Regions from separate parts of the Roseburia sp. OM03-7AC genome, predicted to be linked through region 3. Evidence: predicted binding sites of a transcription regulator. Region 3 holds the regulator's gene; each other region holds the start of a gene.
The links. Region 3 encodes HrcA, which represses chaperone genes, less so after heat shock. Its sites were predicted from a motif close to TGTTAGCACTCNNNNNNNNNGAGTGCTAACA; they were not measured.
Positions count from the first base shown of each region.

Region 1: a site for HrcA is predicted at 6,860-6,890, ahead of DXB39_RS13905 (Hsp20/alpha crystallin family protein). Genes of this name have one in related genera too.
Region 2: a site for HrcA is predicted at 3,349-3,379, ahead of groES (co-chaperone GroES). Genes of this name have one in related genera too.

Region 1 covers NZ_QTZJ01000013.1:25,047-32,903, reverse strand. Annotated here, with positions in the region: gene DXB39_RS13935 (sugar ABC transporter permease) at 1-178, shown strand, start outside; gene DXB39_RS13930 (glycoside hydrolase family 13 protein) at 186-1,964, shown strand; gene DXB39_RS14810 (hypothetical protein) at 2,038-2,175, shown strand; gene DXB39_RS13925 (GGDEF domain-containing protein) at 2,255-4,576, opposite strand; tRNA gene DXB39_RS13920 (tRNA-Pro) at 4,745-4,818, shown strand; gene DXB39_RS13915 (methylglyoxal synthase) at 5,036-5,509, shown strand; gene DXB39_RS13910 (Hsp20/alpha crystallin family protein) at 5,614-6,054, opposite strand; gene DXB39_RS15170 (hypothetical protein) at 6,086-6,211, opposite strand; gene DXB39_RS13905 (Hsp20/alpha crystallin family protein) at 6,268-6,735, opposite strand; gene DXB39_RS13900 (sodium-dependent transporter) at 7,118-7,857, shown strand, end outside.
Region 2 covers NZ_QTZJ01000001.1:886,502-894,358, forward strand. Annotated here, with positions in the region: gene DXB39_RS04385 (zinc ribbon domain-containing protein) at 1-143, opposite strand, end outside; gene DXB39_RS04390 (DegV family protein) at 275-1,138, opposite strand; gene groL (chaperonin GroEL) at 1,329-2,951, opposite strand; gene groES (co-chaperone GroES) at 3,019-3,303, opposite strand; gene DXB39_RS04405 (Cof-type HAD-IIB family hydrolase) at 3,536-4,324, opposite strand; gene DXB39_RS04410 (glutamate synthase subunit beta) at 4,495-5,988, opposite strand; gene gltB (glutamate synthase large subunit) at 6,003-7,857, opposite strand, start outside.
Region 3 covers NZ_QTZJ01000001.1:737,352-745,208, forward strand. Annotated here, with positions in the region: gene dnaJ (molecular chaperone DnaJ) at 1-539, opposite strand, end outside; gene dnaK (molecular chaperone DnaK) at 617-2,497, opposite strand; gene grpE (nucleotide exchange factor GrpE) at 2,516-3,169, opposite strand; gene hrcA (heat-inducible transcriptional repressor HrcA) at 3,190-4,233, opposite strand; gene hemW (radical SAM family heme chaperone HemW) at 4,440-5,627, opposite strand; gene lepA (translation elongation factor 4) at 5,645-7,456, opposite strand; gene DXB39_RS03675 (GDSL-type esterase/lipase family protein) at 7,461-7,857, opposite strand, start outside.

The sequences.
Region 1 (7,857 bases), on a different contig from region 3:
TGAAAACAGTTATACACTGGCAGGTGGATTATATCAGTTACAGTCCAACGATTACACCAGAAGCTGGGGAATGTTCTCCGCAGCCGCTATCCTGGTATCTGTTCCGGTGCTGATTATTTTCTTCTGTATACAAAAGTATATGGTATCCGGTCTTACTGCAGGTGGTGTGAAAGGATAGAAATAAAATGGAAAAAGAAGCAATTTTGCATATTCCACTGTCACAATTTGCTTTTGCAGAAAAAGAAGACCGGCTGGTAATAAGAATCCGTTGTAAAAAGGGCGATTTAAAACGGTGCGTGCTGCTTTGGGGAGACCGGGTGGCGATGGAAGAGCCACTTCCGGTGAAACAAAGTGAAATGGAATATGTGGCATCCGATATGCTTTATGATTATTATGAAGTTAAGATTACATCTCCGTATACCAGGGTATGCTATTATTTCCGGTTAGAGGACGATATAGAAAGCCTTTATTATTATGGAAGAGGATTTGCAGAGAAACTGTCCTGTGGCAGGGCAGAATATTTTCAGTTTCCATATATTAGAAGAGAGGATATTTTAGATATCCCGGAGTGGGCAGAAGACATTGTTATGTATCATATTTTCCCGGACAGTTTTGCAAATGACAGACGGGAACTGACGGAAAAAGCGACAAGGCATATGCTTTTGCCGGATGAAAAAAGCGACAGCGATGGAAAAATTTTACCGGACCGGATTTGTAAGAATCATCTGGGTGGTACACTGAAAGGAATTTGTGAAAACCTTGACTATATCGAAAAGCTTGGAATTAACTGCATTTATCTGAATCCGATTTTTGAAGCAGCGTCTTATCATAAATATGATACCATTGACTATTTTGAAATCGACCCCTGTCTTGGAAATAAAGCGGATTTAAAAGAACTGGTGCAGCAGTGCCACAAGAGAGGAATCCGGGTTATTTTAGATGGTGTATTTAATCATTGTGGAGCAGATTTCTTTGCATTCCGGGATGTGCGGCAGAAGGGAAAAGCATCAAGATATTATAACTGGTTTTATCACCTGCCGGAAACGATACAGTACGCTGATCCGCCGAATTATGAGGCGTTTGCCTATGTAAAGGAAATGCCAAAGCTTAATACCGGAAATCCTGAAGTGGTGGAGTACCTTTGCAATGTTGGAACTTACTGGATTCGGGAAGCAGATATTGACGGCTGGCGCTTGGATGTGGCAAATGAAATCAATCATGAATTCTGGAGAGCCTTCCGCCATGCGGTGAGAGCGGTAAAAGAGGATATATTTCTAATAGGCGAAATCTGGGAAGAAGCAGGCATCTGGCTTCAGGGAGACCAGTTTGATTCTACGATGAATTATACTTTTTCTTATCTGTGCCGGGATTTTTTTGGAAAGGGAGAACTTTCGGTCAGTGAATTTGATGCCCAGATGCAGCAGATGATTTACCGCTACCCATGGCAGGTGAGCCTGGCACAGATGAATTTTCTGGATTCCCATGATATTCCGAGATTTTTAAGCTATTGCAATGGAAATAGAAAGAGAATGGAGCTGGCATTTTTCTATCTCTTTATGGGAGTGGGCGTGCCATCGGTATTTTATGGGGATGAGGTATATATTGATGGTACGGAAGAATCAGAATACAGGGCAGCCATGGACTGGCAGAGAGCATCCGGACAATCAGATGAAACTGAACCACAGTCTTTATTGCCGTATCAGGATAATTTAATCGGAAAATTCAAGGAGTGGATAGCACTTCGGAGAGAGCATCCGGCATTACGCAGGGGAAATTATCGCACCATCTATTGTAATGATGTTACCGGTGTTTATACATTTTCCCGCTGCTATGAAGAAGACCGGGTGCTGGTAGTGCTGAATACAGGCCCTGACAAAGTGGAACTTACTTCGGCAGAAATACAGGAGCTGCAGGAAAAAAATATAGAACTGTCTCCTTATGAAGGAAGACTTGTGGCATTCTGAAAAAGACAAGTGACATTACAAAATACTTGTGTTATACTTGGAAAAACAAAGTGATGCAGGGAGGGTGTTTACTATGGTTGTTTTAATTGGAATTATTATATTTGCAGCTGTTATTGGATTTTATGCCTGCTTCGGACGTAGAATCAATGAAAATATTGGCTCTGGATTCGGAAAAGAGTATATGAAAGACAAATGGGGAATGGACGAATAATGAAAGAATGCCGGATGGTTTACCATCCGGCATTTATATATGTCATATACATTCTTTCCTTCGGAAGGATGATATGAAATCAGACTTTCTTGATGCTGCTGCGACGTTTTGCTTTCTCCTCGTAGAGGATTGCATCAGAGTGCTTGAGAATGTCTGTCAAGTCCATCTGCGGATTGCAGTAGAATTCGTAGATGCCGACAGAGATTTCTACATAGAAAGGTTTATCGCATACGGTATTAAAAGCATCACTCTCTGTTTTCAGATTCTTTAAAAGCTGTTCTTTGAAATCCGGTATATCTGTTAAGATAAAGGATACAAATTCATCTCCACCGAGTCTTGCAGTAATGGCATCTTTCGGCAGGCATTTCCGGAGCCGTTCAGATACGGTACGCAATGCAAAATCACCGGCAAGATGTGAGAAACAGTCATTGATTTCTTTTAAGTGGTCTAAGTCACCAAAGAGAAGATAAGCCTTTTTGCCGGAATTGGATTCTATGGCATGGGATGCCCGTTCCATAAATCCACGGCGGTTCAAAAGCTGGCTTAAGTCGTCATATTCGGAGATATAGCTTAAGATGCTGTTCTGCTCCTGAATGACTTTCATGGAATCCTGCAATTCTTTTTGAATCTGACGTTCGCTGGCATTTAACTGAATGAAATGCAGAAGTGCACCAATCTGGAGACTGCAAATCTGCATAAAGGAAATATCTTTCTGTTCCACTTCGCAAAGCAGCAGACCGAACTGTTCATCTCCGGAAAAGAGGATAAATGATGTATAGCAGTGGCTGTGTTCCTTTGGAAGAAAACTGGAAAATCCATTGGCAGTCGTTACTTTTGGACGTTTGCCCGGTTCATGGTAGACTGATTTTTCATCATGGTAATATGCTGCCAGATAGATTTCGTCCGGATACTCTGCAAGCTCATTTTCCTGATGAATGACCGGTTTGTCAAAGAAGAAAAAGAAGGAACTTTTGACATTCATCAGATGCAGCCGCTCCATGATATGTGTAATCGTTTCTTTGAAATTGGCACCGGAGTTAATCAAATCTCTTGTAAAGGAAGGTACAAACCAGGCTTTCCGGTTAGAATCCATGATTTCTTTTTCCAGCTGGAAGACATCCGCAGAATGAACGTATTGCTGGGTAAAGGATAAAATGCCGGAAAGCTGTGTCTGCAGCAGTTCCTCCTCCGAGAAGTTAATCAGTGTACGGAGTAATGAAGTAAGTTGCTCTAGGAGCATTTCTCCGGAAATATGGGGATATGCAGTAAGCTTTCTCAGATAACGAATCAGAGGCTCGTTGGAGAAGTCAGTTCCCTTCCGGATAAAGATTTCTTCATATATATTTTCAAAATATGCATGTAGAACTTCGGTATAGTAATTACGATCTTTTTCGTATGAAATGGAAGAGAATAATTCCTCAGCCATAGCATCGACCTGCTGGTGTATAAAATCGTGCAGCTGCTCCATGCTGATATGACGCAGTGTGGTAAAGCCGGTGTGCAGCTGGCAGCCGCAGGAGCTTCTCTGGTGAAAAATGGCTGACATCCGGCAGGATTGTGGCTTCTTTCCCTGACAGAGCATAAGCGCATTCTGTAATGCCTGGTAGCTGAACTGGAAGCTGCTGTGGGAAACACTGGTCAGTGGTGGCTCCATGGTTTTTGCGTGGTCAATGTCGTCAAAACCGGTAATGGCAATGTCATGTCCCACCAAAAGGTCTCTTGCAGCACAGACGCGGTATCCTGCCTTTGCCATATTATCATTTGCAAAAGCAATTGCCTCTAATTCCGGGTTGTGGTCTAGGATATATTCCACCTGCTCGGTGACAAGCTCTGAGTAGTTGCCGTAGACGACCATATCATTCGTGACCGGAAGCTGATGTTCCGCCATAACATCGCGGTAGGCTTTCAGCCGTTCATTGGAGTCTTTGTTGTTAGCTGGTCCTGCTACAAAAGCAATCTTACGATAGCCATGGACATTCACAAGATGTTCGATACATTGCCGCATACCGTTGTAGTTGTCAGCAATCAGATATGGAATGTCCGGATCGTCTGGTGTGTCCTCTAACATCAGAAATGGAATATCTTTATAATGGGAAAGAAAGTCTGCCTTTACCTGGTTACTTTTAAAAATAGAAAGAGAACCATAGGTAATAATGAGTGCGTCCGGTCTGGTAAAATGCACATAATCATAAATCGTATCAAACTGATAATTATAGTCTCCATCAAAACTGCAGGATAAAATATCTTTACAATATTGTGGCATCTGAGGTCCCATCAGAAAAATAATATTGATATCTTCTTCTCTGGCACAGGTATAGAAGCCCCGAAGTAAGTCTTCTGAGTAGCTGGACTGGGTGTCACCTAACATAATTGCAATTGTTGGTCTCTGGTTGTTCTCCATAATGTGCCTTTCTCTGGTAAAAAAAGTTGTTTCGGAATTGTAAAAGCCGTTCTTATGATTAACTTAAGTATAACATAAAACGATTAAGTAGAAAAGAAAATAAAAATATTACTGGACAAAAAATGTGATATATGCTAATATAGTTGAGCGTGTGAAAGAACTGAATAACGATGCGTGGCTCAGCTTGGTAGAGCGCTGCGTTCGGGACGCAGAGGTCGCAGGTTCAAATCCTGTCGCATCGACGAAAAAAACGAGTACACTGTTAGGTGTGCTCGTTTTTTATATGAAGATTTCTACCCCAATATTGTCTGGAATCATCTTGTCATGTTATAATGAACGTAAGCAAGTCAACATATAAGCGTGATTGGCGAGCTGCAATTGTTTATCAGGAGTTGATTTTCACTTGATAAATGAAAAGGTTGGAAAATAATACAATAAAGGAGAAGACACAATATGAGTATGGAACCGGATTTTCTTACTTTGACAATCGGAAAACAGAAAAATATTGCATTGATTGCCCATGATGGGAAAAAGGCAGAACTGATTCAGTGGTGTAAAGACAATGCAGAGACTTTAAAGAAACATTTTCTGTGTGGAACAGGAACAACTGCAAAGATGATTACAGACCAGACGGGACTGCCGGTTAAGGGCTATAATAGTGGCCCGCTGGGTGGCGACCAGCAGATTGGTGCCAAGATAGTAGAGGGAAAAATAGACTTCGTTATTTTCTTTTCAGACCCGCTTACTGCAGCACCTCATGACCCGGATGTAAAAGCGCTGCTTCGTATTGCACAGGTATATGACATCCCGATTGCAAATAATAAGGCAACTGCAGATTTTATGATTCATTCCGAGTTGATGGATGAAGAATATAATCACAATGTGATTAATTTTAATAAGAATATCAGACAGCGGGCATCGACGATAAAGTAATGTCAGCTAAACTACGAGAAACACGCAAAGCGTGTTTCTTACATAAAAAGGAGAGGCGGTGTGAATACTCACACCGCCCCTTTTTCCTTTTAATTATCCTGGTATTATCCCTCAATGGAAATATATTTCTTTTCTTCCACTGCAGGTTTTGCTTCTTTCTTCGGAACGGTCAGAGTCAGGATGCCATTTTCAAAACCGCCTTTGATGTCATCCTGAGTAACGCCATCTCCGACATAGAAGCTACGCTGGTAAGAGCCATAGTAACGTTCTTTACGGATATATTTGCCATCTTTGCCTTTTTCGTCCTTGTTGTCCTGGTGTTTGGCATTGACGATGAGGTATCCGTCTTTCAGCTCAGCCTGGATATCTTCTTTCTTAAAGCCCGGAAGTTCAAATTCCAGTTCATATCTGTCGTCAAATTCCTTAACGTCAGTGTTCATGGCAGCACGGTTGTCTGCTGCAGGAGCATTGTAAGCTCCGAATGGAAATACATCATCGAATATATCATCTACAAAGTTGTTTGAAAAAATACTTGGTACTAACATAAGTCATTCCTCCTGAAAATAATTGTTGTAATTAATAATAATGTTTTTTATTTCTGTGAGCTTCTCTGGCTTCTTCAACAGCCTCATGGTCGGCTACATTAATTTTTGCTTTTACTTTCTTCTTCTTTAATGGATGTTTTGGATTTTTATCTGACATAATAACATGCTTCCTTTCTTTTACATCATCAGATATCTGAAATACAATGTCTGAAATTATCCTTCAATTGCAATATATTTGTGGTCTTCTACTGCAGGTTTTGCTTCTTTCTTCGGAACGAAGAGTTTTAAAATACCGTGTTTAAATTCGCCCTTGATATCTTCTTCGGTAACGGCATCGCCAACATAAAAGCTTCGGCTGCAGGCTCCGGAATAACGTTCCTTACGGATGTACTTGCCGGATTTCTTATCTTTATCATCCTCATCCAAGCCTTTGGCGGCACTGATGGTCAGGTAACCATTTTCTAAGGAAGCACTTACTTCGTCTTTCTTAAATCCAGGTAAATCAATGACCAGTTCGTAACCATTGTCCTGCTCCTTTATATCTGTCTTCATCAGACGTGCGGCTCTACGACCGTAAAGTTTTTTCTCAGTTTTTTTCATATCCATGTTATCGTCCATCCATGGAAAATCCTCAAAGAAGTCATCAAATAAATTCTCTCCAAAAATACTAGGCATCAACATAAGTCATCTCTCCTTTTTTAAATAAATCTATCTATGCTTGTTTACCTTGTTTCTTTGGAACTGGGATGTTTTAGGAACCTCTTTTTGTTCCTCTCCTTTGTTCTGACTACGTTATAGCACCAATTATTAGCACTGTCAAGAGGTGAGTGCTAATAAAATTGTGAAAAATTTGTGAAAAAACACAAATTGTGCAAAAACAAAGAAAAAACATGGAAATGCACTGTAAAAACAAATGAAATATATGGAGATATAATGCAGAAATATAGGGGGAAATAAGGGGTAGCATGATAAAAAGGAAAGAATATTGCAGGAACTATGAGACTGTGTTATGATTTCTATAACTTTGCGTCATGGAAATTATGAGTTTAGGAGAAAAAACAAAATGAAGACACAGAATGAGAAAAGAAGTACATTTTCGGGGAAGATAGGGTTTGTATTATCAGCAGCAGGCGCTTCTGTGGGACTGGGAAACATATGGAGATTCCCATATCTTGCGGCAAAGTATGGGGGAGGAATCTTTCTGCTGATTTATATTATACTTGCACTGACTTTTGGATATACGATGATTATGGCGGAGACTTCTATCGGAAGAATGACGAAGAAGAGCCCGGTGGGAGCATATCATACCTTTGGAAAATCCCGCTGGCTCTCTTTCGGTGGCTGGATAAATGCGATTATTCCGGTTTTAATCGTGCCATATTATTCTGTAATTGGCGGCTGGGTAATGAAATATCTGGTGGAATATATCAGGGGAAATGGCAGTAAGCTTGCATCGGATGGATATTTTTCCGATTTCATTTCCAGCGGGCTTTCCACAGAAATCTGCTTTGCTTTTTTTGCAGTATTTACGCTGGGGATTATCTTTGCCGGAGTCCGGAATGGTATTGAGCGGGTATCCAGATTTATGATGCCGGTGCTGGTTGTTCTTTCTATATTAATAACGGTTTATTCCGTAAGCAGACCGGGAGCATTAAAAGGAGTTAAATATTTTCTGATTCCAAATCTTGAAAATTTTTCATGGATGACGGTAGTAACAGCCATGGGACAGATGTTTTATTCCCTGTCCATTGCCATGGGAATTCTCATTACTTTTGGTTCTTATATGAAGAAGGAAGTTTCTAT
Region 2 (7,857 bases), 150 kb from region 3:
GTTTCCTGCTCTGCCGGCTGTTCCTGTACCGGTGCTGCCTGCTCTGCCGGCTGTTCCATCTCCCCTTTTAATTTCTGGCCACAATTCGGGCAAAAATCTGCATCATCACCCACTTGTGTGCCACAATTTCCACAAAATGCCATTTTCATTTTCCTCCTTGGTTTTACCATGATATGTTACTTGCTTTTATGCATTAACAAGTTAAACTATTTCAAGTTTACACAATATTTTGTGGTTGGTCAATCAATTTTACCGAGAATTTACACTTTAAATCTTATAATTTTCTTGCACAGGCAAGTGCTAATGCTCCCGGTCCGATATGGCAGGATACATTTAAAGAAAGCGGATCCATCATAATGTCTGTAATCCCAAATTCTGCTTCCACTTCTTTGCGGAATTCCATCGCTGCACTTATATCTCCAGTGTATGCAATACAAAGCTGCATCTCATCCTGACACTCCTTAAAGCGGGATGCATAGTCATCTTTTACTGCTTTTATCATAATGCTTTTTGCCTGCTTTACCGTTCTGGCTTTTGCAAAAGCATCCAGCTTTTCACCCTGAATCTGTAATACTGGTTTTAATTTCAACAATGTTCCCAGTGCTGCTGCTGTCGGTGTAATTCTTCCACCTTTTTTCAGATAGTAAAGGGTATCTACCATGATATAAATGCTGGACTGGAATTTTGCATCCTCTAAAATATCTTTAATCTCTTTTCCGCTCTTGCCACTCTCTGACAGCCTGATTGCATCAAATACGGACTGTTTCTGTGTTACAGAAATTCTCTGATTGTTTACTACAAAAACCTTGCCCTCATACTCTTCATCTGAAGATAATGCTGTTGCTGTCTCACAGGAACTGCTCAATCCACTGGATAAAGGAATGTATACTATTTCATCATATTCTTTTAAAAGCTCATCCCAACGGTCTGTAAGGTCTCCTACTGCCGGCATGGATGTTGAAATCTCAGCTCCATCTGTTAGATGCTCATAAAATGTATCCTGTGTCAGATTGATATCCTCAAACAGTGTTTCACCATTTATAAAAAAAGGCATTGGTAATACGCTAATCCCTAACTGCTGCGCTTCTGCCTGACGAATTCCACTGGAACTGTCTGTAAGAATAACTACCTTTCCCATTTTTCTTCCTCCTTGCTATTCAGACTTCATGTTACACAATGAAATAATTGTAACATATTTTGCAAATCAAAACAACTGCCCCCAAAAAAACTAACATCAGGAAAAAACTGCATAGCAAAACTCCTGACTGCATTATCCGCAGCCAGGAGCTCTCTATCCTTACTTTTCAGTAATATATTTTATTTTCTTATTACATCATTCCCATACCTGGGTTTCCTGCCGGCATTGCAGGAGCATCTTCTTTGATATTTGCTACAACAGATTCCGTTGTAAGTAATGTAGATGCTACAGATGTTGCATTCTGCAAAGCACTTCTTGTAACCTTAACCGGGTCAAGGATACCAGCTTCTACCATATCTACATATTCTTCTGTTGCTGCATTAAATCCGATACCAGGAGCGGACTCTTTTACTTTATTAATAATAACTGCACCTTCGAGACCTGCATTTGCGGAAATGTAATACAATGGAGCCTCCAATGCCTTTAAGATAACCTTTGCACCGGTCTTCTCATCACCTTCCAATGTCTCAGCAAGCTTTGCAACTTCTTTGGATGCATGGATGTATGCAGAACCGCCACCTGCGATGATTCCTTCTTCGACTGCTGCTCTTGTTGCATTCAAAGCATCTTCCATACGAAGTTTTGCTTCTTTCATTTCTGTCTCTGTTGCAGCACCAACACGGATAACTGCTACGCCACCTGCCAGTTTTGCAAGTCTTTCCTGTAATTTTTCTTTATCAAATTCAGATGTTGTCTCTTCAAGCTGTGCACGAATCTGGCCGATTCTTGCCTGAATTTCTTCTTTATTTCCTTCACCATCAACGATAACGGTGTTCTCTTTCTTAACCTTAACAGATTTTGCACGGCCAAGCTGTGCCATAGTAACATCTTTTAATTCCAGGCCAACTTCTTCTGAAATCACCTGACCACCGGTAAGGATAGCGATATCTTTTAACATTTCTTTTCTTCTGTCGCCATATCCTGGAGCTTTTACTGCTACTACGTTAAATGTTCCACGCAGTTTATTTACAATCAATGTAGTTAAAGCTTCACCCTCGATATCTTCGGCAATGATAAGAAGTTTGGAACCGGACTGAACAATCTGCTCTAACAGTGAAAGGATTTCCTGAATGTTGCTGATTTTCTTATCGGTAATTAAGATGTACGGTTCATCTAAAACTGCTTCCATCTTATCCATATCTGTGCACATATATGCGGAAATGTATCCACGGTCAAACTGCATACCTTCTACCAGGTCAAGCTCTGTCTGCATGGTCTTGCTCTCTTCAATGGTAATAACACCATCATTGGAAACTTTTTCCATTGCGTCTGCTACCATGTTGCCAACGCTTTCATCACCTGCGGAAATAGATGCAACTTTTGCAATCTGGTCTTTTCCGGTTACTTTAGAAGACATTGCTGCGATTGTTTCAACTGCTTTTTCAGTTGCTTTCTTCATACCACGTCTTAAAACGATTGGGTTTGCACCAGCCTCTAAGTTCTTCATTCCTTCCTGAATCATTGCTTGTGCAAGAACAGTTGCTGTTGTAGTACCATCACCGGCGACGTCATTGGTCTTGGTTGCTACTTCTTTTACAAGCTGTGCGCCCATATTTTCGAATGCATCTTCCAATTCGATTTCTTTTGCAATGGTAACACCATCGTTTGTGATTAATGGAGCTCCATATGATTTATCCAGTACAACGTTTCTTCCTTTTGGTCCGATTGTTACTCTGACTGTATTTGCCAGTTTATCAACTCCAGCCTCTAATGCTGTTCTGGCTTCTGTTCCATATTTGATTTCCTTTGCCATAATTTCTTACCTCTTTCTTCTATTTTCCTATTTTATTATTTGTTTTATTTACCAATTATCAATTCGATTATTCTACTACTGCAAGAATATCATTCTGCTTTACGATGATATATTCTTCGCCATCCAGTTTTACTTCTGTTCCGGCATATTTAGAATAAATAACCTTCTGACCTTCTTTTACCTGCATGGTAACTTCTTTGCCATCTACCACTCCGCCAGGACCAACTGCGATTACTTCTGCTTCCTGTGGTTTCTCCTGTGCAGCACTTGCTAAGATAATTCCGGATTTGGTTTTTTCCTCTGCTTTTAACTGTTTTAATACAACTCTGTCTGATAATGGTACTAATTTCATGATTCATTGCCTCCTTGATTCGGTCTCTTTGTTTTCTTTCTTTTTTATTAGCACTCATTCAAGCCGAGTGCTAACCGATAGTCATATAATAGTTTCTGCGTCTCTTTTTCGCAAGCCTGACCATTTTTTATTTTTCTCTTGTTTCCTTATATTTTTTCTCGATATCTCGTTTTTTCTCTCGTTTTCTCACTTTCTGCAATTTGTAACGATTTAATACTTTTTTTAGATTTGTTTATGAAATCAGTCCAAAATGCTCCAATCCCTTATAAATGCCGTCTTCGTGCAATGATGCTGTGATATAATCCGCTGCTTCTTTTGCTGCTTTGGTACCATTTCCCATGGCAATTCCATGCTGCACATGCTTTAACATTTCCACATCATTGATACTGTCTCCAAATGCATAGGTATCTTCTTTCTCAATACCAAGAAGCTCACAGGTTTTTTCGATGCCGGACGCTTTGGAAAATCCTTTTGGAATAAACTCTGCGCATGCCGCATCATGCACCAGCGGTGTGAAATTCTCTTCCAAATGGGAAAGTACCTTAAGATAAGCATCATCCGGTGTAGAGCAGGAAAACTTACTGATTTCCATAATTGCTTCATTTCCCGTTACCGGCAGCAAATCCTCTCCCAATGTCTCTTTTAGTTTCAAGCCATAAGGGTCTTCTTCAAATTCTTCCAGATCCATATACAAATTCCGGCTTCCCTCATATACCGTAGGAATTCCATACTCTTTTAATATATGTATGGTATCCTCTATCAATTCCTGTTCTAATTTTTTATAAAAAAGTGTTTTTCCATCCAGCTCTATCCAGGTACCGCAGCCTGCCACAATTCCGTCGAATCCCAGTGCCAGCAATCTTTCATCCTGAATAAATGCTCTGGTTCTTCCGCTGCAGAGAAATGCCAGATGTCCATTTTCCCGTAGCTTCCGGATTGCTTCCTTTGTGCTCTCCGGTATCACAAAATGCTCGTCCCACAATGTTCCATCAATATCAAAAAATACTGCTTTCCTGCTCATTCTCTTTATGTCCTTTCGCTGTTTTCTTCTTCTCGTTCTTTTTGTCACAAGGATTATTTTATGCCCCAAAAGCAGAATGTGTCAACCACGAAAAAGCCGCCTGCCACAGCTCACCTTCCGGCGTCACCATAGTCAGACGACTTTCTTCTATCATTATATTGTAATTTTCATTACTGTACGGAAAGATAAGAATATCCCATCAGACTTTCGTCTACTTCACGGGCTGCTTCTCTTCCTTCACGGATTGCCCATACAACCAGGGACTGTCCACGATGCATATCTCCTGCTGTAAAGACATTTTCCACGTTGGTCTTGTAATGACCGGCTTCTGTTGCCACATTGGTTCTGGCATTTAAGTCTACGCCGAATGCTTTGGCAATGTAATCTTCTGTTCCAAGGAAGCCTGCTGCAATCAGAACCAGATCACAATCTAACTTGCTTTCAGAGCCTGGTACTTCCACCATCTGCATCCGTCCGGTCTTTTCATCCTTTTTGCCCTCTAATTTTACGGTTTTTAATCCGCAGAGCTTACCGTTCTTGTCTTTTAAGAACTCTTTTACGGTTGTCTGGTAAATACGAGGGTCGGAGCCGAACATGGCAATTGCTTCTTCCTGACCGTAGTCTGTCTTGCAGACTCTCGGCCACTCCGGCCATGGATTGTTCTCAGCACGTTCATCCGGTGCCTTTGGCATCATTTCAAGCTGGATGACACTGGCTGCGCCGTGACGGATAGAAGTTCCGACACAGTCATTTCCGGTATCTCCACCACCGATGATAACTACTTTCTTTCCCTTGGCAGAAATATATTTGTTATCTTTAAGCTCGGAATCTAAAAGGCTCTTGGTAGTTGCCTTTAAGAAATCTACTGCAAAGTAAATGCCTTCTGCATCTCTGCCCGGAGCTTTGATGTCTCTTGGATTCTTTGCTCCACAGGCTAAGATGACACGGTCATATTCTTTTAAGAGTTTTGCCGGCTTGATGTCTTTTCCAACATTGGCATTGGTAATAAACTCGACACCCTCTTCTTTCATTATATTAATCTTACGGTCAATAACCCATTTTTCCAGCTTCATATTCGGGATTCCATACATCAAAAGTCCACCGACACGGTCATCTCTTTCAAATACGGTAACGGAATGTCCTCTTTTATTCAACTGGTCTGCTGCTGCAAGTCCGGCAGGACCGGAACCGATGATTGCAACCTTCTTTCCGGTACGGACTCTTGGAGGTTTTGCTGCAGCATATCCTTTTTCATAGGCATTTTCAATGATTCCATGCTCATTTGCCTTACAGGTTACCGGGTCTTCCCAGTGTCCACAGGTACAGGCTGCTTCACAAAGTGCCGGACATACTCTTGAGGTAAATTCCGGGAAGTTGTTGGTCTTGGTCAGACGGTTATATGCCTGCTCCCAGTTGTTGGTATACAAAAGGTCATTCCACTCCGGTACCAGGTTATGCAGCGGACATCCGCTGGTCATTCCCATGATATTCATACCAGCCTGGCAGAACGGCACGCCGCAGTTCATACAACGTGCTGCCTGTACTCTTTGTTTCTCTTTTGAGAGAGGGGTATGGAACTCGTTAAAGTTCTTGATACGCTCCTTTGGTGCAACCGCTGCTGCATTCTCTCTGTCATATTCCATAAATCCTGTTGGTTTTCCCATTTTGCGTCCCCTCCTTAATTTCTTGTATTCGCATAAAATGCTTCAATCTGTGCCTGTTCGGAAGACAATCCTTTTTCTTCCATCTGAACAATTGCCATTAACATACGGTTATAATCGTATGGAATTACTTTCTTGAACTTCGGCAGATACTCACTGAAATTATCTAAGATTTCTTTTCCCTTTTCAGAATTGGTCAAAGCTACGTGTTCTTTAATCATATCTTTCAATTCCATAACATCGTATTTGTTTCCAACTTCTTCTGAGAATACCATTTCTTTATTCAGTCTGGTATAAAGGTCGTTGTCCTCATCTAATACATAAGCGATACCGCCGCTCATTCCGGCTGCAAAGTTTTTGCCAGTCTTACCAAGGATAACAACACGTCCACCGGTCATGTATTCACAGCCATGGTCACCGACACCTTCTACTACTGCAGATGCTCCGGAATTTCGTACGCAGAAACGTTCTCCTGCCACACCACTGATAAATGCTTTACCACTGGTTGCACCGTAAAGTGCTACGTTACCGATGATGATATTTTCATCTTTCTTATATTTCACACCTGCCGGAGCATATACAACCAGTTTTCCACCGGAAAGTCCTTTTCCGAAGTAATCATTGGAATCTCCTACCAGTTCCAGTGTCAGTCCTTTTGGAATGAATGCACCAAAGCTCTGTCCACCGGCTCCGGTACATTTTACAATGAAAGTATCTTCATCTAATGTATCATCATATTTCTTTGTAATCTCAGAACCGAAGATGGTACCAAAGGAACGGTCTGTATTGCTTACTTCTACATCAATGCTTCTCTTCTGTTTCTTATCCAGTGCAGAAGAAAGCTGTTTTAACAGTACAGTTTCGTCCTTGGTCTTCTCCAGTTCGAAATCGTATACATGTTTTGGATCAAATGTAACTTTCTCCTTTGGTCCTGCAAACGGGTTATTCAAAATCTTGGAAAGGTCGATTTCTTTTTCCCGGTCTGTCAAATCCTCTCTTACCCGGAGAAGGTCACTTCTTCCTACCATTTCATCAATGGTACGGCAGCCTAACTTCGCCATGATTTCTCTTAATTCTTCTGCAATAAACCGCATGAAGTTTTCTACATATTCCGGTTTTCCCGCGAAACGTTTCCGAAGCTCCGGATTCTGTGTTGCGATTCCGGCAGGGCAGGTATCCAGATTACATACACGCATCATCACGCATCCCATGGTTACCAGCGGTGCAGTTGCAAATCCGTACTCTTCTGCTCCAAGTAATGCAGCAATCGCTACATCACGGCCGCTCATCAGCTTACCGTCTGTCTCAATTCTTACCTTATTACGAAGTCCGTTCATAATCAGAGTCTGGTGTGTCTCTGCAAGTCCAAGCTCCCAAGGAAGTCCTGCGTTATGGATAGAACTGCTTGGTGCTGCACCGGTACCACCGTCATAACCGGAAATTAACACTACCTGTGCTCCTGCCTTGGCAACACCGGCTGCGACTGTACCAACGCCTGCTTCTGATACCAGTTTTACGGAAATTCTTGCATCACGGTTGGCATTCTTCAAATCGTAAATTAACTGCTCCAAATCCTCGATGGAGTAGATATCATGATGAGGTGGCGGTGAAATCAAGGATACACCCGGTGTGGAAAGTCTTGTCTTTGCAATCCAAGGATATACTTTCTTGCCCGGAAGGTGTCCACCTTCACCAGGTTTTGCACCCTGTGCCATCTTAATCTGAATCTCTTCTGCACTGACTAAGTAACGGCTGGTTACACCAAACCGGCCGGACGCTACCTGCTTGATTGCAGAACATCTGTCTAAGCTTGTATTTTTACTTGCGATACGGTCCGGATCTTCTCCACCCTCACCGGTATTGGATTTACCA
Region 3 (7,857 bases):
TATACCACTTTTCCTTTTCCCTGACATTTGCTACAGGTCTCCGGACTGGTTCCCGGCTTCGCTCCTGTACCATGACAGGTCTTACATTCATCCTTTAATACTAAATCAATTTCTTTCTCACAGCCAAATGCTGCCTCTTCAAATGTAATTCTGACACTGGCACGTACATTGGCTCCCTTCATCGGTCCGTTGCTGCTGCTGCGTCTTCCGCCGCCAAAGAAATCTCCGAAAATGTCTCCAAAGCTTCCAAAAATGTCTCCCATATCCATACCTGAGAAATCAAATCCGCCTGCTCCGCCGGCACCTCCATCAAAGGCTGCATGACCAAACTGGTCATACTGTTTTCTCTTCTCCGGGTCGCTCAGTACTGCATATGCTTCAGATGCTTCCTTGAATTTCTTTTCTGCTTCTTTATCCCCCGGGTTCATATCCGGATGATATTTTTTGGCAAGGACACGATATGCTTTTTTTATTGCTGCGTCATCTGCGTTTTTATCAACGCCTAAGACCTCGTAATAGTCTCTTTTCTGTTCTGCCATAATCTATTCCCTCTTTACCGTTTGTAAGGGTTGACAGTAAAACTGCCAACCCTTTCTACTGCTTTTTATCTGTAGAATTATACTTCTTTGTAATCAGCATCTACCACATCATCATCTGCAGAACCTGCAGCTGCTCCACCGGCTGCACCTGCTCCCATATCAGGGCCTGCACCAGCGGCTCCCTGAGCTGCCTGAGCATTCTCATACATCTTAGCAAATACTTTCTGTGCACTTTCCATCAGTTTCTCTTTTGCTGCTTTCATCTCAGCAACCTGATCATCTGTCATGTTTTCAGCCTGTGGATTTGCATCTACTAAAGCTTTCAGTGCATTTAAGTCAGCCTCTACTGCAGATTTATCTGCCGCATCAAGGTTATTTCCAACCTGGTCTAATGCCTGCTGTGTCTGGAATACGAAGGCATCTGCATCATTTCTGGTGTCAATTGCTTCTTTTCTCTTCTTGTCCTGTGCTTCAAATTCAGCTGCTTCTTTTACTGCTTTATCGATATCTGCATCAGACATGTTAGATCCGGCAGTAATTGTAATATGCTGTTCTTTTCCGGTTCCTAAGTCTTTTGCTGATACGTTTACAATACCGTTTGCATCGATATCGAAAGTAACTTCAATCTGAGGAACTCCACGACGTGCTGGTGGGATACCATCCAGACGGAACTGTCCAAGGGATTTGTTATCTCTTGCGAACTGACGCTCACCCTGTACTACGTTGATATCTACTGCTGTCTGATTATCTGCTGCTGTTGAGAAAATCTGGCTCTTTCTTGTAGGAATTGTTGTATTTCTCTCAATCAGTCTTGTTGCAACTCCACCCATGGTCTCGATAGACAGTGACAATGGCGTAACATCCAGAAGAAGGATATCGCCTGCGCCGGCATCTCCTGCTAATTTACCACCCTGGATACAAGCACCAAGTGCTACACACTCATCCGGGTTTAAGGATTTACTTGGCTCTTTGCCTGTTAACTGTCTTACTTTATCCTGAACAGCCGGGATACGTGTAGAACCACCAACCAATAATACCTGGCCTAAGTCTGCATTGGTTACGCCTGCATCTTTCATAGCGTTCTGTACCGGGATTGCTGTTTTTTCTACTAAGTCATGTGTCAACTCATCGAATTTTGCTCTTGTCAAGTTCATATCAAAGTGCTTTGGTCCTTCTGCTGTTGCAGTAATGAAAGGCAGGTTGATATTGGTTGTTGTTGCTGAAGACAACTCTTTCTTAGCTTTCTCTGCAGCTTCTTTTAATCTCTGAAGAGCCATCTTATCAGTAGATAAATCAACGCCTTCTGCTTTCTTGAATTCGTCAATCATCCACTGTGTAATCTTGTTATCGAAATCATCTCCACCTAATCTGGTATCACCATTTGTAGATAATACTTCGATGACTCCGTCACCGATTTCGATGATAGATACATCAAATGTACCACCACCTAAGTCGTATACCATAATTTTCTGTTCTTTTTCGTTGTCCAGTCCATAAGCAAGTGCTGCTGCTGTCGGCTCGTTGATGATACGTTTTACATCAAGTCCTGCAATCTTACCTGCATCCTTGGTTGCCTGACGCTGTGCATCATTGAAGTATGCCGGTACAGTAATAACTGCTTCTGATACTTTTTCTCCTAAATATCCTTCTGCATCAGCTTTTAATTTCTGTAAAATCATTGCAGAAATCTGCTGTGGAGAATACTGTTTGTCATCAATGCTTACTTTGTAATCGGTTCCCATATGTCTCTTAATGGAAGAGATTGTTTTCTCTGCGTTGGTTACTGCCTGACGTTTTGCTGGTTCACCAATCAGACGCTCACCTGTTTTTGTAAATGCTACGATAGATGGTGTTGTTCTTGCACCTTCCTGGTTTGCTATAACGGTAGGTTTTCCACCTTCCATAACTGCCACACAACTGTTTGTTGTTCCTAAATCAATACCAATAATTTTACTCATGTTCTTATCCTCCTATGCTTAATTCGCTACTTTTACCATGCTATGTCTGATTACATTTTCTTTGTACTTGTAACCTTTCTGTAACTCCTCGGCTACTACATTCTCACCGAGTTCTTCATCTTCCACATGCATTACTGCATTATGGAGATTCGGGTCAAACTCCTGACCGGCTGCTTCAATCGGTGTTACACCAACCTCTGTCAGCACTGTCATCATCTGCTTATAAATCTTATCCATACCTTCTACGAAGCCATTGTTTTTGTCTTCTTCCGGTACAGCTGCAAGCCCTCTTTCAAAATTGTCGATAACTGGAAGGATTTTCTCTAAGATTGCGCTGGCTCCCATGTCATACATCTGGCTCTTTTCCTTTTCCGTTCTCTTACGGAAGTTTTCAAATTCTGCCATCTGACGTTTCAGCCGGTCGGTTAAATCTTCAATCTGTTCGTCCTTCTTATCTTTCTTGTCTTTCTTTTTAAAGATACCTTTCTTTTTCTCCTCATCTTCTTTCTCTATTTCTTCCGGTTCAGATTCGGTATCTTCCGTTTTTTCTTCTGCCTCAACTTCTTTTTCTTCTGAGGCGGTATTCTGTGCTTCTTCCTGCTTTTTTGCATCCTCTGCTTCTAAGTCTTCTAATACTTCCTCAAGCACTTCTTCTTTCTTTTCTTCTGCCACTTCCTTACCACCTTTCTATGCTATTCTTTCTTCGGCTTATCAAATATGCCTTCTAGTTGTGATTTCAAATTTTTCAGATTATCCATGACGTTCTCATAATCCATACGCTTTGGTCCGATAATTCCTATCGTTCCCTTCACGCCTTTACCAAGTTCATAGGTAGCTGTTACCACACTGCAGTCCTTCATGGTCTGAATTGGAGATTCATCTCCTATATAAACCTGTATGCCGTTCTCCTCATTGCTGAGGTTATCCGTCACCAGACTTACTAACTGTTTCTTCTCTTCTAACGCATCTAAAAGCTCTCCTGCTTTCTGCGAATCCGATAACTCCGGATATTTTAAGATATTCGTTGCACCGCTGGTATATATCTCCAAATCCTCGTCTTCGCTGATTGCTTCTGCTACTGCATCCAATACATCACTGATGACTTTGGAATGGATACCGGCTTTCTCTTTCAACACTGCTATGGTGCCCAGATTAATCTGATCTAATGACAATCCATTTAAATGTGTATTCAAAAGCATGTTAAGTTTTAACATATGCTCATTATCTATCGGCTCTTCTATCGGAATCATCTTATTTTTCACAAGATTGCCTTCCAATACGACAACTGCCAGAATATGTTCATCATCCACATTGGATAACTGGATGAACTTCAGGCTGTTGTGGTGATACTGCGGTGCTGTTATCATGGTGGTGTAATTCGTATTGTTCGCCAACAGCTTTGCCACCTGCTGCAATACCTGTTCCATCTTCTCCGTATGTTCAATTACGAACTCTTTCATATCGGATACTTCTTTGTCCTTCTCTGCAATCAGATTATCTACATAGAAGCGATATCCCTTATCGGATGGAATTCTTCCTGCCGATGTATGTGGCTGCAAAATATATCCCATCTCTTCCAAGTCCGACATCTCATTCCGGATTGTTGCGGAACTTAAGTTCAAATCCGTATACTTGGAAATGGTTCTTGAACCAACCGGCTCACCTGTTTCCAGATAGTTGCGAATGATTGCATTTAAGATTTTTGTTTTTCTTTCATCTAATTCGTTCTCGTTCATTCACGTTCTCCTGAAAATGAAACTTTTATAGGTATTTGAAAAAGCTTTTTGTACTGCTTTTTCTTAGTTGTTAGCACTCAACTTGAAAGAGTGCTAATTTCTATGTACTTAAGATAGCACCATTCGTTTTTTTTGTCAACAGAATTTTATAATTTTATATTTTCTTTAGATTTGTTCTGATTCAATGCGGTTCAACACCGCACTACTTAATCCAGTAAAAACTGGGCGAGTACATAGTTGCTGATGTCCATGCCATGGTCGCTGAGCTTTATTACACCGGCTTTTTTCTCGATTAAGTCCTCTTCCTGAAGCTGGTTTAAGACTTCGCCATATACTGCTTCTATTTCCACGCCAAAAGTCTCTTTGAATTCTGTTCTTGTAACTCCCTTTAACATACGCAGGCCTAAAAACATGAATTCTTCCATCTGGGCATGGCGGCTGATTGCATCTGCACTCTCATGGAGATTCAATGCCGGTACTCCATCTATTTCCTTCGCCGAAATATTACCACATGCTTTGATATACGCTTCAATCTCTCTTATATTACTGTAGCGTACTTCTCCAATCAGGGACGCTGCCCCAAGTCCTACCCCAAGATACGGCACCCGCTTCCAGTATCCGATATTATGCCTTGCCTCTTTCCCCGGCTTTGCATAATTGGATACTTCATAATGCTCATAACCTGCCTCTGCAAGAATCTCCTGAGTCTTTTTATAAATCTCATACTCTGTCTCTTCAGATGGCAGATGCTCTGTCGGCTTTCCGGCTTCCCGGAGCACTGCCTCGAATTTGTATTTTTCATAAAATGGTGTTCCCTTTTCGATAATCAGGGAATAGGCTGAAATATGCTCCGGTTTTAATGCTATGACACGCTTTAAGCTGGTAACAAATTTCTCCGTACTCTGATAAGGCAGGGCACTCATCAAATCAACATTGATATTTTCAAATCCACATCTTCTGGCACATTCATAATTCTCCAAGAACTGCCGGTAAGTATGGATTCTTCCTAATATCTTTAATTCATCATCAAAGGCAGACTGTAACCCTATGCTGAGACGGTTAATGCCTGCTTCTTTATAAGTAAGAAGTTTTTCCTCATTTAAAGTTCCGGGATTACATTCTATGGTAATCTCTGCATCTGCTTCCACCTCAAAGCTTACCTGAATCTGTTTTAAAAGAAGTGCGATATATTCCGGTGCTAAAAGAGACGGTGTTCCGCCCCCTATATATATAGTAGAAAGAGCCGGACGTCCCATTATCTGTCCGTAATATCTGATTTCATGCAAAAGAGCACCCACGTAGCGGTTTTGTAGCCGCTCGTCCGCAGGTGCTGATAAGAAATCACAATATTCACATTTTCTTACACAAAAAGGAATATGCACATAAAGTTCCATCTATGTTCTCCTGTCATCTATTTCTCATCTAACTTCAGTACACTCATAAATGCTTCCTGTGGAATCTCTACATTTCCCACCTGACGCATACGTTTCTTACCTTCCTTCTGTTTCTCTAACAGTTTACGCTTACGGCTGATGTCACCGCCGTAACATTTTGCCAGCACATCTTTTCGCATTGCTTTTACTGTCTCACGGGCAATTACCTTGCTTCCAACGGCTGCCTGAATCGGGATTTCAAATAAATGTCTCGGAATCTCTTCCTTTAACTTCTCACACATCTTTCTTCCACGCTCATAGGCGGTATCCTTAAATACAATAAAGGAAAGAGCATCCACTTCTTCTTTATTAATAAGAATATCCAGCTTCACAAGCTCTGACTGCTCATAACCCTTCATCTCATAATCAAAGGACGCATATCCTTTAGAACGGGATTTCAATGCATCAAAGAAATCATAAATAATTTCATTTAACGGAAGGTCATATTTAATAACTGCACGGGTCTGCTCAATATATTCCATACTCTTATAGATACCACGGCGTTCCTGGCACAAATCCATAATGGCACCTACATATTCGGATGTCACCATAATTTCTGCTGCAACCATCGGCTCTTCCATATATTCGATTTCGGATGGATCCGGAAGATTGGATGGGTTTGTCAATTCTATCATGGTACCATCCGTCTTATGTACCCGGTATACAACGCCTGGTGCTGTCGTTACTAAATCAAGATTAAATTCTCTCTCTAACCGCTCCTGAATTACCTCCAAATGAAGCAGTCCCAAGAAACCACAGCGGAAACCAAAGCCCAATGCAATGGAAGTCTCCGGTTCAAACTGTAAGGCTGCATCATTTAACTGTAATTTTTCCAAAGCGTCACGAAGATCCGGATATTTGGCTCCATCTGTTGGATATAATCCACAGTATACCATCGGATTAACTTTCTTATATCCCGGCAATGGTGCATCACAAGGACGCTTTGCTTCTGTTATGGTATCACCCACACGGGTTTCTTTCACATTCTTAAGGCTGGCAGTAATATAACCTACCATTCCGGCTTCTAACTCATCACATGGAATGAACTGTCCGGCTCCGAAATATCCTACTTCTACTACATCTGCTTCTGCTCCGGTTGCCATCATGCGGATGGTTGTCCCCGGTTTTACGGAACCTTCCCGGATTCTGCAGAATACAATAACACCTTTATAAGCATCATACACAGAATCAAAAATCAACGCCTGAAGGGGCGCTTTGGCGTCCCCTTTTGGTGCCGGTAATTTATGCACAATCTGCTCTAATACTTCTTCCACATTCAACCCTGTTTTGGCAGAAATCCGTGGTGCATCCTGTGCCTCAATTCCAATCACATCTTCAATTTCTTCTACTACTTCTTCCGGCCTTGCACTCGGCAGATCAATTTTATTAATGACTGGAATCACTTCCAGATCATGGTCTAATGCCAGATATACATTGGCAAGGGTCTGTGCCTCAATCCCCTGTGCCGCATCTACTACCAGCACAGCACCGTCACAGGCAGCAAGACTTCTTGATACTTCATAGGTAAAGTCCACATGTCCCGGTGTATCAATCAGATTGAAAATATATTCTTCTCCATCTTTGGCATGATATATAATACGGACTGCCTGGGACTTAATGGTAATTCCACGTTCCCGCTCCAAATCCATATTATCTAAAACCTGTGCCTGCATTTCGCGGCTAGTCAGAAGTCCTGTCATTTCGATAATACGGTCTGCAAGGGTTGATTTACCGTGGTCAATATGGGCAATGATACAAAAATTACGAATCTTACTCTGGTCGATTGACATATATTTACTCCTTCTTTATTCCATGTTTCAAAAGGAAATCCGTCCACAGGGAATAATATTTTCCCAGCAGGTGAATCTCATCATAAGTATATTCCGGATTCAGATTTCCTGTTTCGTCAGTCACTACTTCATTTACATCAATATAAAATATATCGTGATTATTTGCAAGCATTGCAATTCTGTCATTCCGTTCTTTGATTGCCGGATTGTTAAAAATCGGGTCGGTCTCTGACTTTTCCTGTTTTACATACATAATGCCCTGTAAGAAAATCAGTGCATCCGGCTGTAATTCCCGGATATGATTGACAGCTTCTTCATATGCTTTCATAAAGCTGTCTACTGTACCGGTTCCCATTTCGTTGATTCCAATCATCAGATAGACTTTACCAAACTGATGCTCG